3 regions of the Micromonospora sp. NPDC048905 genome follow, and region 2 is predicted to be linked to each of the others. Evidence: riboswitches for the same ligand, from Rfam matches in the RefSeq annotation. Region 2 holds a riboswitch; each other region holds the start of a gene.
The links. Region 2 has a riboswitch for cyclic di-AMP ahead of AB0C01_RS01890 (C39 family peptidase). Riboswitches for the same ligand answer to the same signal wherever they lie in the genome.
Positions count from the first base shown of each region.

Region 1: it holds a riboswitch for cyclic di-AMP, as region 2 does, so the genes downstream of both, AB0C01_RS22220 (hypothetical protein) here and AB0C01_RS01890 (C39 family peptidase) in region 2, are expected to answer to the same signal.
Region 3: it holds a riboswitch for cyclic di-AMP, as region 2 does, so the genes downstream of both, AB0C01_RS17955 (NlpC/P60 family protein) here and AB0C01_RS01890 (C39 family peptidase) in region 2, are expected to answer to the same signal.

Region 1 covers NZ_JBEZFV010000008.1:194,903-198,137, forward strand. The annotation lists gene AB0C01_RS22215 (carbonic anhydrase) at 1-404, shown strand, start outside; gene AB0C01_RS22220 (hypothetical protein) at 462-1,481, opposite strand; cyclic di-AMP (ydaO/yuaA leader) riboswitch at 1,486-1,616, opposite strand; gene AB0C01_RS22225 (YibE/F family protein) at 1,783-3,153, opposite strand.
Region 2 covers NZ_JBEZFV010000001.1:415,757-418,991, forward strand. The annotation lists gene AB0C01_RS01885 (alpha/beta fold hydrolase) at 1-699, opposite strand, end outside; gene AB0C01_RS01890 (C39 family peptidase) at 825-1,673, opposite strand; cyclic di-AMP (ydaO/yuaA leader) riboswitch at 1,905-2,046, opposite strand; gene AB0C01_RS01895 (hypothetical protein) at 2,330-3,100, opposite strand.
Region 3 covers NZ_JBEZFV010000006.1:223,855-227,089, forward strand. The annotation lists gene AB0C01_RS17950 (N-acetylmuramoyl-L-alanine amidase) at 1-1,543, opposite strand, end outside; cyclic di-AMP (ydaO/yuaA leader) riboswitch at 1,778-1,913, shown strand; gene AB0C01_RS17955 (NlpC/P60 family protein) at 1,927-2,967, shown strand; gene dcd (dCTP deaminase) at 3,031-3,235, opposite strand, start outside.

The DNA.
Region 1 (3,235 bases), on a different contig from region 2:
TGGAGTACGCGGTGACCGTCCTCGGCACCCCGCTGGTGGTGGTGCTCGGCCACGACTCGTGCGGGGCGGTGCAGGCGGCGCGGGAGACCGTCGCGACCGGCACCCAGCCCCCCGGGCACCTGGGCGCGGTCGTCGATGCCGTGCTGCCCAGCCTGCGCCGGGCCGAGACCGAGGGCGTGGACGACATCGACGGGATCGTCGACATCCACATCGCGCAGACCGTCGAGGCGCTGCTCGGGCAGTCGCCCGTGCTGGCCGCCGAGGTGGCGCAGGGACGGTGCGCGGTGGTGGGTGTGTCGTACCGGCTCGCCGCCGGGGTGGTGCGCCCGGTGGCCGCCGTGCCGGCCGGCTTCGCGGCGCTCGGCGTGCCGACCGCGTCAGCCGAACCGGTCGCGGCCGCCTGACGCGTCGAGGGCCGCCCCGCGCGACGCGGAACGGCCCTCGACGAAGGATGCTGCGGGTCAGAGCATCGACATGTGCACGTGGTCGGTGTGGTTCGACGGCCCGCTGTACGACTTCCAGCCGGTCGCCGGGAACCAGATCTGCCGGTTCCAGATCACGTAGTAGATGCCGAGCCGGTCCGCGTTGCGGATGAGGAACGCGGCGACGTTGTTGCCGTACGTCCGGGTGTCCTCGTTGTGCCAGGGTGAGAAGCCGCTCTTCTGGAGCGACCAGTCGCAGGCGCGGCCCTTCGGGTGCTCGTACGGTCCACCATTGCGGTGACAGCCGACGAACCGGGTGAAGCCGGCCCGCCTGACCTCCTTGTACGCGTGCAGTGTGCGCGGCGTGACGCAGCCGGACGTGGTGGGGTCCTTCTCGCTACAGGACTGCGCCTTCCAGTCGCCGTCGGCGGTGCGACCCGGGCCGATCTTGGCGACCGGCGAGGTGGCGTCCACCAGGCCGCCGGTGAAGCCCTTGCCGCCGACCAGGGCGAGCGCCTTGTCGGCCTCGCTCTTGCGCTTGGCCATCACGGCGGTCTGCTTCTGCTGCTCGCGGACCTCGGTGTCGAGGAGCAGTTTGGCCTGCTCGGCACGGGCCTTCACCGCGTTGACCTCGGCGAGCTTGTTCTCGTTCACCATGTTGATCTCGTCGAGCATCGCGGCGCGCTGCACGAACGTGTCCGGGGCGTTGCTCTCGAGCAGCATCGCCAGCGCACCGATCCGACCGGTCCGGTACGACTGGGAGGCGATCTGCCCGACCTGTGGCGCCAGCGCGTCCAGGTCGGCCTTGGCCCGGTCCACCTCCAGCGCCAACTCCAACTGCCGTTTCTTGGACTTGTCCAACTTGGACTTGGCGGCGGAGTAGTCGCGGTTCACCTGCTCGATGACGTCGTTGAGCAGCTTGGGCTCGTCGTCCTCCTCGTGCCCGGACGGTGTGGGGGTCGTCGGGGCGGCGTGGGCCGGGAGGGGGCCGGCGAGCACGGTCAGTGCGGCGATCACGGCCACCACGGGTGTCAGCCAGCGGCGTAGGGGTGCCGTCACAATGTTCCCTTCCGTCGACCGCCGACCGGGTTAGCTGACGGGTTCGGGGCGGAAGTGGCCCCTACCGCTGACGCGGATTCACCCCACACACCTGGGTCCCCGGCTCGCCGGTTGGCGATTGGGCGGTGGCACCGCAGGCGCCGCTTCGCGCCTTCATCGGTAACCGGCAGCGAGGTTACCCGAGAGTCGACTGGGTGAGCTACGCCTGGATGCCGACCAAAAGTGTCATTTCGCCATAGCGTTGGGTGACCAGTGACGCGGTTCTCAGGGGGGAGGCCCGATCTGGTCACGCTGAGGAGTGTCACCATGCCGTATCCGTGCTCCTGTTCGACTCCGGCCACCCGTCGGTGGCGGTGGATGGGGGCGGGGTCCGCGTCTGGTCCGGCTCGTCGGGTCGAGAGGTGCGCGGTGAGCTGAGGGCGGCCAGCGCCTCCGCCCGGTCGGCCTGGGGGCGCGGCCGAGCGACCTCGGCGGGCGGCGTGGTCTCGGTGCGCCCGGCGGCGGTCACGATCGCGGCCAGCCCGGTGGTCAGTGGCACGGCGGCGATCAGCCCGAGGGTGGCGACCGCGCTGCGGACGATCTCCTGCGCGAGGAACTCGCTGGTGAGCAACTGCCCGATCGGCCGCGCGTCGGCGGTGAGCAGGAGCAGCAGGGGCAGCGACGCGCCCGCGTACGCCAGCACGATGGTGTTGACAGTGGAGGCGATGTGCGCCCGGCCGACGCGGGTCGCCGCGCGGTACAGCTGCAAGCGGGTCAGCCCGGGATTGGCGTTCGACAGCTCGGTGACGGTGGCCGCCTGGGTGACCGTCACGTCGTCGAGCACCCCGAGCGAACCGATGATGATCCCGGCGAGCAGCAGGCCGTGCAGGTCCACGTCACCCTGGAACATCGACAGTGTCGTGGCGTCCTCACTGCCGAAGCCGGTGAGGTGGGTCGCCGCGGTGGCGACGGTGGCGAGCGCGCCGGTCAGCACCAGGCTGCCCAGGGTGCCGAGCACCGCGACCGAGGTCTGCGCGGTGACGCCGTGGGTCAGATAGAGCACCACGAACATGATCAGGGCGGCACCGACCACCGCCACCAGGAGCGGTGACCGGCCGGCGCCGATGCCCGGCAGCACGAAGGTGAGCAGGATGGCGAAGCTGGCCGCCAACCCGGCGAGCGCGGCCAACCCCCGCCACCGGCCGAACGCGACGATCGCGGCGGCGAAGACCACCGCCAGCCACACCAGCGGGGTGCCGCGCTGATGCTCGGCGATGTTCCAGTTGCTGACCGTGGGATCGGTCGGATCGGTCAACTCGACCAGGATGATCTCGTCGCCGACGTCGACACGTGGCGCGCCCGGCCCGTCGGGCACCGGTGTCTGCACCTGCTGGCCGGCGGCGGGTCCCTCGTCCACGCGGACGTCGACAGTGCCGCACGGCCCGGTGCCGACTCTGGGTGTGCCCTCGGGGCTCTCCGGCAGCGGCGGGCACGGCTCGGTCACCACCCGCGTCACCGTGCCGGCGTAGCGCGGCACGTCCGCTCCGCCGTCGGTCTGCGGTTCTCCTCCGCGCGGCCAGAGCAGCGCCGCGGCGACCACGGTGGCGACGAAGAGGGGCACCACGGTCATGACGAGGATCCGTCGCACCCGGGGCGGGGCGGACGGAGCGGGACGGGCATGGTCGGAACCCAAGTCGAGACTCCCAACGATCCGGTGCGGGATACGTGTCAGCGCGCCGCGCGGTTCAGTGTCCTCGCCGAAAGGCGGCGCGAGG
Region 2 (3,235 bases):
GTGCGCGTTGTGCCCGAGACCGGGCAGCGTGGCGACCGGCACGCCGTACTCCTTGAGCTGCGCGTCGGTGACCATCGGGTCGTGCTCGCCGCGCGCCAGCAGCACCGGTACGTCGGTCGCCGTCAGCAGTCCGGTCAGGTCGGGCTCGCCGACGGCGAAGGCGTTCGGATCCATGGCGAGCCGCCACCGGCCGTCGACCTGACGGAGGCCGGCGTCCACCACCGGGTGGTCCGGCGGGAGCAGGCCGGCCAGCCCGGAGACGCGCAGGTAGCGGCGGGCCGCCTCGGTACGGCTGGCGAACCAGCTCACCGGGCGGGCGGCCAGTTCGGCGGCCCGTTCCAGTTCGGCGGGCGACCAGAGCGCCTTGATCCCCAAGCCGACCACCGCGTCCACCGGCATACCGGCGTCGCGCGCGGCCAACGCGAGGCCCACCACGCCACCCAGCGAGTGCCCGAGCACGACGAGCCGGTCGTCGGGGGCGAGGGCCGGCGCGATCCGCTCGGCGAAGCCGGCGAAGGAGTACGACGGCAGCGGCGACGCCCAGCCGTGGCCCGCGAGGTCCGGTGCCAGCCACCGGCCGGGCCAGTGTTGCTCCAGGTACGGCGCCCAGGGCAACCACACGTCACCGGTGGCCCCCAGGCCGTGCAACAGCAGCAGGACCGGCCGTCGACCGGCGTGACCACCCGATTCATCCACCACGGCCGCAGTCTCCCACGGTTCACGGCCAGGGACGAGAGTCGTCGACGGGGGCGTACCGCCGTGGAGGACGCGACGGGCGCCGGCCCCTCGTGAGGGACGGCGCCCGTGGCGGTCAGCGTGCCGGGTCAGGCGGAGTAGCCCCGGCTGGCGATCCAGTTGGCCAGGTCGATGGTGGTGACCCAGTACGACGGGTCGGCCGGGTTCGCCGAGTCGGCGATGCGTACCGTGCGGCCGTTGTCCTTGTAACCCACGACGGCGATGTAGTGGCCGCCGCCGTAGGAGTGCCAGGAGCCGTCGGTGTCGGTGGCGTCCCCGACGACGTTGGCGACCACGCCGCGGCCGTCGGTGATGGCCTTGACGACGTCGGCCTGGAGGCGGTCCATCTGCGCCGGGCTGGGCGCGCCGACGAACATCCGGGTCCGGTACGGGGAGCCCTTCACCTCGGCGTTGAGCACCCGGGTGGTGTCCTCGGCCGAGTTGGTGCCCATCTCGGTGGTGCCCAGTTCGGCGCCGAGTTCCTCCTGGGTCCGGTCGATCCCGGTGGCGCTGAGCGCGTTGCGGGTGGCCGCCGGGCCGCAGTTGTAGTACGTGTTCTGCGCCTCGTACTCGTAGTCGAGCACCTTTGTCGCGGGCGGCTTCGGCCGCTCCGGCTTCCGGGTCAGGTCCGGGTTGCTGCTGGCCTTGGCGGCGGGCGCCGCGGCGCTGGTGGCCGGGGCGGCGCTGCTCGGCGCGGCGCTCGCCGACGGAGACGCGTCCCGCACCTCGCCCCGGGAGGCGGCGACGTCGGTGCGCATCTCGGCGACAGTGGTCGCGGTGCGCTGGCCGGCCGGCGCGTCGTCGGCGGTGGCGAGCAGGGTGCCGGTGGTGGCGGCGAGCACGAGGGCCGCGGCGGAGGCGGCGACGATCTGGTACGGGCGCTCGGTCGCGAGGCGGCGGAGCTGACGCTGCATGGTGTGCTTCACGGGGTCCTCCACGGTCGGGGGGAGAGCGGCACACCGGGGCCGGACCGGTATCCGGGCAGGCGCCATCGCGCGGACGGTGGTCCGCGGGTGGTGAACCGCTCAGGGGAACGCCCGGCGTGGCCGGGCGGTGAGGCGATGACCCGGGGGGTCAGCTCACCGTCACTGGACGGATGAGCGGGGGCACCGCTGTGCCGTGGAGGCGAGGGAACAGCCGAGGGGTGGAGAGGTGCTGCACGAGGATGGAACTCCTTCCGACACCGCCTACCGGGTTAGCTGACGGATTCGGGCGGGAAGATCGCCCTACCGCGGGCCGTGGCTCGCGGATTCACCCCGGACGTACTGATGGGTCCCCGGTTCGTTCATGACGATTGAGCGGGTCGGCGCGGCGTCGCCTGTTGCGATCGGTTACCGCACCGGACGGGACGACACTACTGGCCCGTTCACACCATGCCAAGCCAGGTTCACCTGCGTAAACCCGAATCGGCGCGACAATTTCTGCGCGTTCTGCCGCTGATGTGACTCGATGGGACAAGCGGTTACGGTGACGCCTGTGGGCGACAACCGGACAGGTCGCCGAAACTGCGGTCAGAATCCCGGGAACAATCGCGCCGAACGTGCCGGACGCCCGATTCCACATTCCGTGACCGGGCTCACACAACAGATCGGGCTCAACCCGCGCGGGCCGGGCGCCAGCGTGCCACCACGGCGGGACGGGCCGCCCCGCGCACCAGCCGGCGGGCGGGTGCCCGACTCGGCCGCAGCCGGGCCGTTGCCGCGCACGCCTCCTCGGCAAGGGTGCGCGCCGACTCGGCGGCCAGTTCCGCAGCCCGCCAGGCGGCCCGCTCCGCGCTGGCGGCGGCCTGGTGGTCGGCCCGTCTCGCGTCCCGGATCGACCGGCTGAGCAGCGCTTCCTGCTCGACCGGGTGCCGCCGGGGATCCCAGCCGTGCCGGTGCCCGAACACGTCGCTGAGCTGCGCCATGCTCAGGTCGCCCCGCCAGTACGCCGCCGTGGCCGCGCGGTGCAGGTAGCGCTCCCGGGCGGCGTACTCGGCGGGGGTGCGGGGCGTGGCCGGGCTGGGCAGCGCCCCGGACCCCGCGAAGCGGCGCGCGGCGGTGTCCGCCTCGTCGTAGCGCGCCCAGGCGCGTTCGGCCTGCTCCTGACTGGCCAGCCAGGCATCGCGTCGCCGCTGGGCCGTCCGGGCCGCGCCGGCCGCCGCGACGGCCACCTCCTCGGCGTACCGGCGCCGGTCGACGATCGCGGCCGCCGCCACCTCACGCGCGGTCGGCACGGCCGGGGACGGGTCGGCGGTGGGCCGGTCCTCTTCGGGCCGGGCGACAAGCACGGCGAGCACGCCGAGCGCCAGCAGGAACAGGGCCGACCAGATGGCAGCGGCCTGCGGTACCTCGGTTACGAACTGGTAGAAGACGGTGGTCTCCATGGTCGGCACCTCGCTGAGGAAGCAGAGCGATGGGGAGCCCCGTCGGCCACCTGGCCACGGTGAGCGCGACCGGAAGCCACGTCCCCACGCTACCGTCGTGCCGACCCGGGCGCATCGACCGCGGGCGTGTCGACG
Region 3 (3,235 bases), on a different contig from region 2:
ACGTCTGACCGGCGGAGGCGCGGGCGCCGTGATCCGACACCTCCATGGTGTTCGGGGTGCCGTCGGGGCGGAGCGCGATGTCGTTCACCAGTGGCGCGTCCGCGGCCGGCGCGGAGCGCAGCACCACCGCCGAGGAGCCGCGTGGCGCGCACGGCACGCCGGCGGTGACGCAGCCGACGAACGCCGGCTGGTTGGTGGCGAAGTCCGGGTCGATCCGGACCAGACCGGTGGCGGGGGTGCCGGTGTCCAACCGGGGCGCGTGCAGCAGCTCGAAGTAGTGGTTCCAGTCCCAGTACGGGCCGGTGTCCCAGTGCATTCCACGGACGTTCGCGGCGATGGTGCCGGGCACGTTGTCGTGGCCGATGATGTGCTGGCGGTCCAGCGGGACGCCCAGCCGCAGCGCGAGGTGTCGGACCAACTTCGCCGAGGTCCGGTACATCGCCTCGGTGTACCAGGTGCCCTGCGCCGCGAAGCCCTCGTGCTCCAGCCCGACCGCCTTGGCGTTGACGTACCAGTTGCCGGCGTGCCAGGCGACATCCTTGGTCTTGACGTGCTGGGCGATGTGCCCGTCCACCGAGCGCAGCGTGTAGTGCCAGCTCACGTAGGTGGGGTCTTGGACGAGTCGCAGGGTGGTGGCCCAGCTTCCCTCGGTGTCGTGGATGACGATGTACTCGATCTTCTGCCGGGCGGGCCGGTCGGACAGGTCGTGGTTGCCGTAGTCCCCGTCGCCGAACGCCGCGTAGGGCGCCGGGATCCACTCGCAGGAGATGGTCCGGGGGCATTCCAGCCCGTCCGGGCGGGCGAGCCGACGCAGACCCAGCCGGTCCAGCCACGATCGCTGCGGCCGGATCGCCCGGGCCGGCAGCGTGATCCGCTGGCCGTCGTCGGTCACCCGCGACTCGCCGCTGCCGATGGTGGTGAAGACCTCGTCGGCGAAGGCCGCCGCGGCGTCGGCGCTGTCCGCGCCGGCGTAGCGGGCCACCGCGCCGTACCAGCTGGCCGGGTCGGTGCCGGCACCGACCGGCGCGCCCAACTCCCGCTGGTACGAGGCCAGCAGCGCGGCCCCGCCCCGGATGTTGACGTCGGCGTCGGTGCGCAGCGCGTCGGGGGTCGCGCCGGTCAGCGCGGCGGCGGCATCCACGGTCTGCAACGCGGCGGCGGGTGGCGCCGGGTCCTCGGCCGGCCGGGGCGCGGGTGCCAGCGCGGTGCGGGAGTCGTCGCCACGCGGGTCCTCGGTGCCGGTGTCGTGGTGGCCGCCCACGGGCAGGGCGGTCACGTGTCGGGCGTCGGTCAGGTGCATGGGGCCGTAGCCGCCACTGGTGCTGGGTGTGCCGGCGTTGCTGTCCCAGCGGGACTCCAGGTAGGAGACGCCGAGCAGCACGTCGGTCGGTACGCCGTACTCGGCCGCCGCGGCGGCGTACCGCTGCTGGCGGTCGGCCGTGGGTGCGGCGGCGGTTGCGGGTGGTGGGACCGCGGTCGCGGCGGCGACCACGGCGGCGGCGAGCAGCGCACGCCGGCCGAGGAGCAGGGTTGGATGGTGCATCGAACCCCCTAGATTTCACGGATGAAGGTGAGGTCACCCTCGCGCCGTCCGGGAGTCCGCGTCAATACCTTTCTATGTGTCGACTCGTTGGGAAAGAATTCTTCACCTACGGCCGGTGATCCTCTCCGATCGGTACGGAGTGTCACGGCCGCACGGGTTGCGGAGTGGTAACAAGCGTCTCTACTCTGGTCATTCGTCGGCCCGATAGCAGCTCCGTCCAGCCCGGGCGGTAACGGTCCGACACCGCCGAGTCGTTTCCGAACGAACCGGGGACCCATGTCCCCCGGGGTGAATCCGCAGTCACTGCGGTAGGGCGCCCACTTCCCGCCCGAACCCGTCAGCTAACCCGGTAGGCGGTCAGGAAGAAGGAGTACGGAACCCCGGTGGCACTCCATGCCCCGCGGCCGTCGTCCGAGCGGTCGGCAGCAGCCGGCCCGCCGTCGATCGCGCCGCGCCCACGCTGGTCCCGCTTCACCACCGCGCTCGCCGCCCTGGCCGGCGTCGCCGTCGTCCTGACCGGCAGCGCCACGGCGGCCCACGCCGACCCGTCCGTCGCCGAGATCGAACGCCAGATCGACGCCGACTGGAACAAACTCGAACCGGTCATCGAACAGCACAACGCCACCCGCATCGACCTCGCCAACAAGCGCAGGCAGGCCCAGGCGCTGGCCGCCCGGATCGCCCCGCTGGAGCGCCAGGTCGACGCCGCCATGGACAAGGTCAGTGCCCTGGCCGTACGCGCCTACAAGGGTGAGAACGTGCTGACCGTCAACGCGGTGCTGGGCAGCCAGTCACCCAGCGAGGTGGTCGGCCAGCTCGAAATGCTCGACCGCTTCGCGCACAACCAGCAGCAGGACGTCCGCGAGGTGGCCGACCTGCGCGACGAGCTGGCCAGGCAGAAGGCGCCACTCGACGAGATGGTGACCCAGCTGACCCGTACCGAGGCTCAGTTGGCGGCGAAGAAGAAGCAGATCAACGAGGAGATCGACAAGCTGCAGAAGCTGCGCCTCAAGGTGTACGGCAGCGGTGGCGGCGGTCCGTTGCGCCCAGCTCCCTGCCCCGGCAGCTATCCCGGCGGCGCCGCGGGCACGGCGGTCAAGTTCGCCTGCGCGCAGATCGGCAAGCCCTACGTCTGGGGTGCCGAGGGTCCGAACTCGTACGACTGCTCCGGGCTGATGCTGGCCGCCTGGGCGAAGGCCGGGGTGTCCCTGCCGCACAACGCCGCCGCGCAGAGCCGCGTCACCAAGAACGTCAGCAAGGCCGACCTGCGCCCCGGCGACCTGGTCTTCTACTACAGCGACATCCACCACGTCGGCATGTACGTCGGTGGCGGCTGGGTGGTGCACGCATCGCAGGCCGGTCAACCGGTCAAGATGAAGAAGGTCGACGACGGGCCGATCCACAGCTACGGCCGTCCAGGCTGATCAGGGGTACTGACCGAAGGGCCCGCCGCGACTCGTCGCGGCGGGCCCTTGTCGTTCACGGGGTCAGCGGGTGGGCCAGGTGCGCCAGTGCTGCCAGGCGCGGCTGGGCGTCGGCCCCCGCTGCCCCTGGTAGCGCGAGCCGTAGACCGCCGAGCCGTACGGGTGCTCGGCCGGCGAGGAGAGCCGGAAGATGCAGAGCTGCCCGATCTTCATGCCCGGCCAGAGAGTGATGGGCAGGTTCGCCACGTTCGAGAGTTCGAGCGTGACG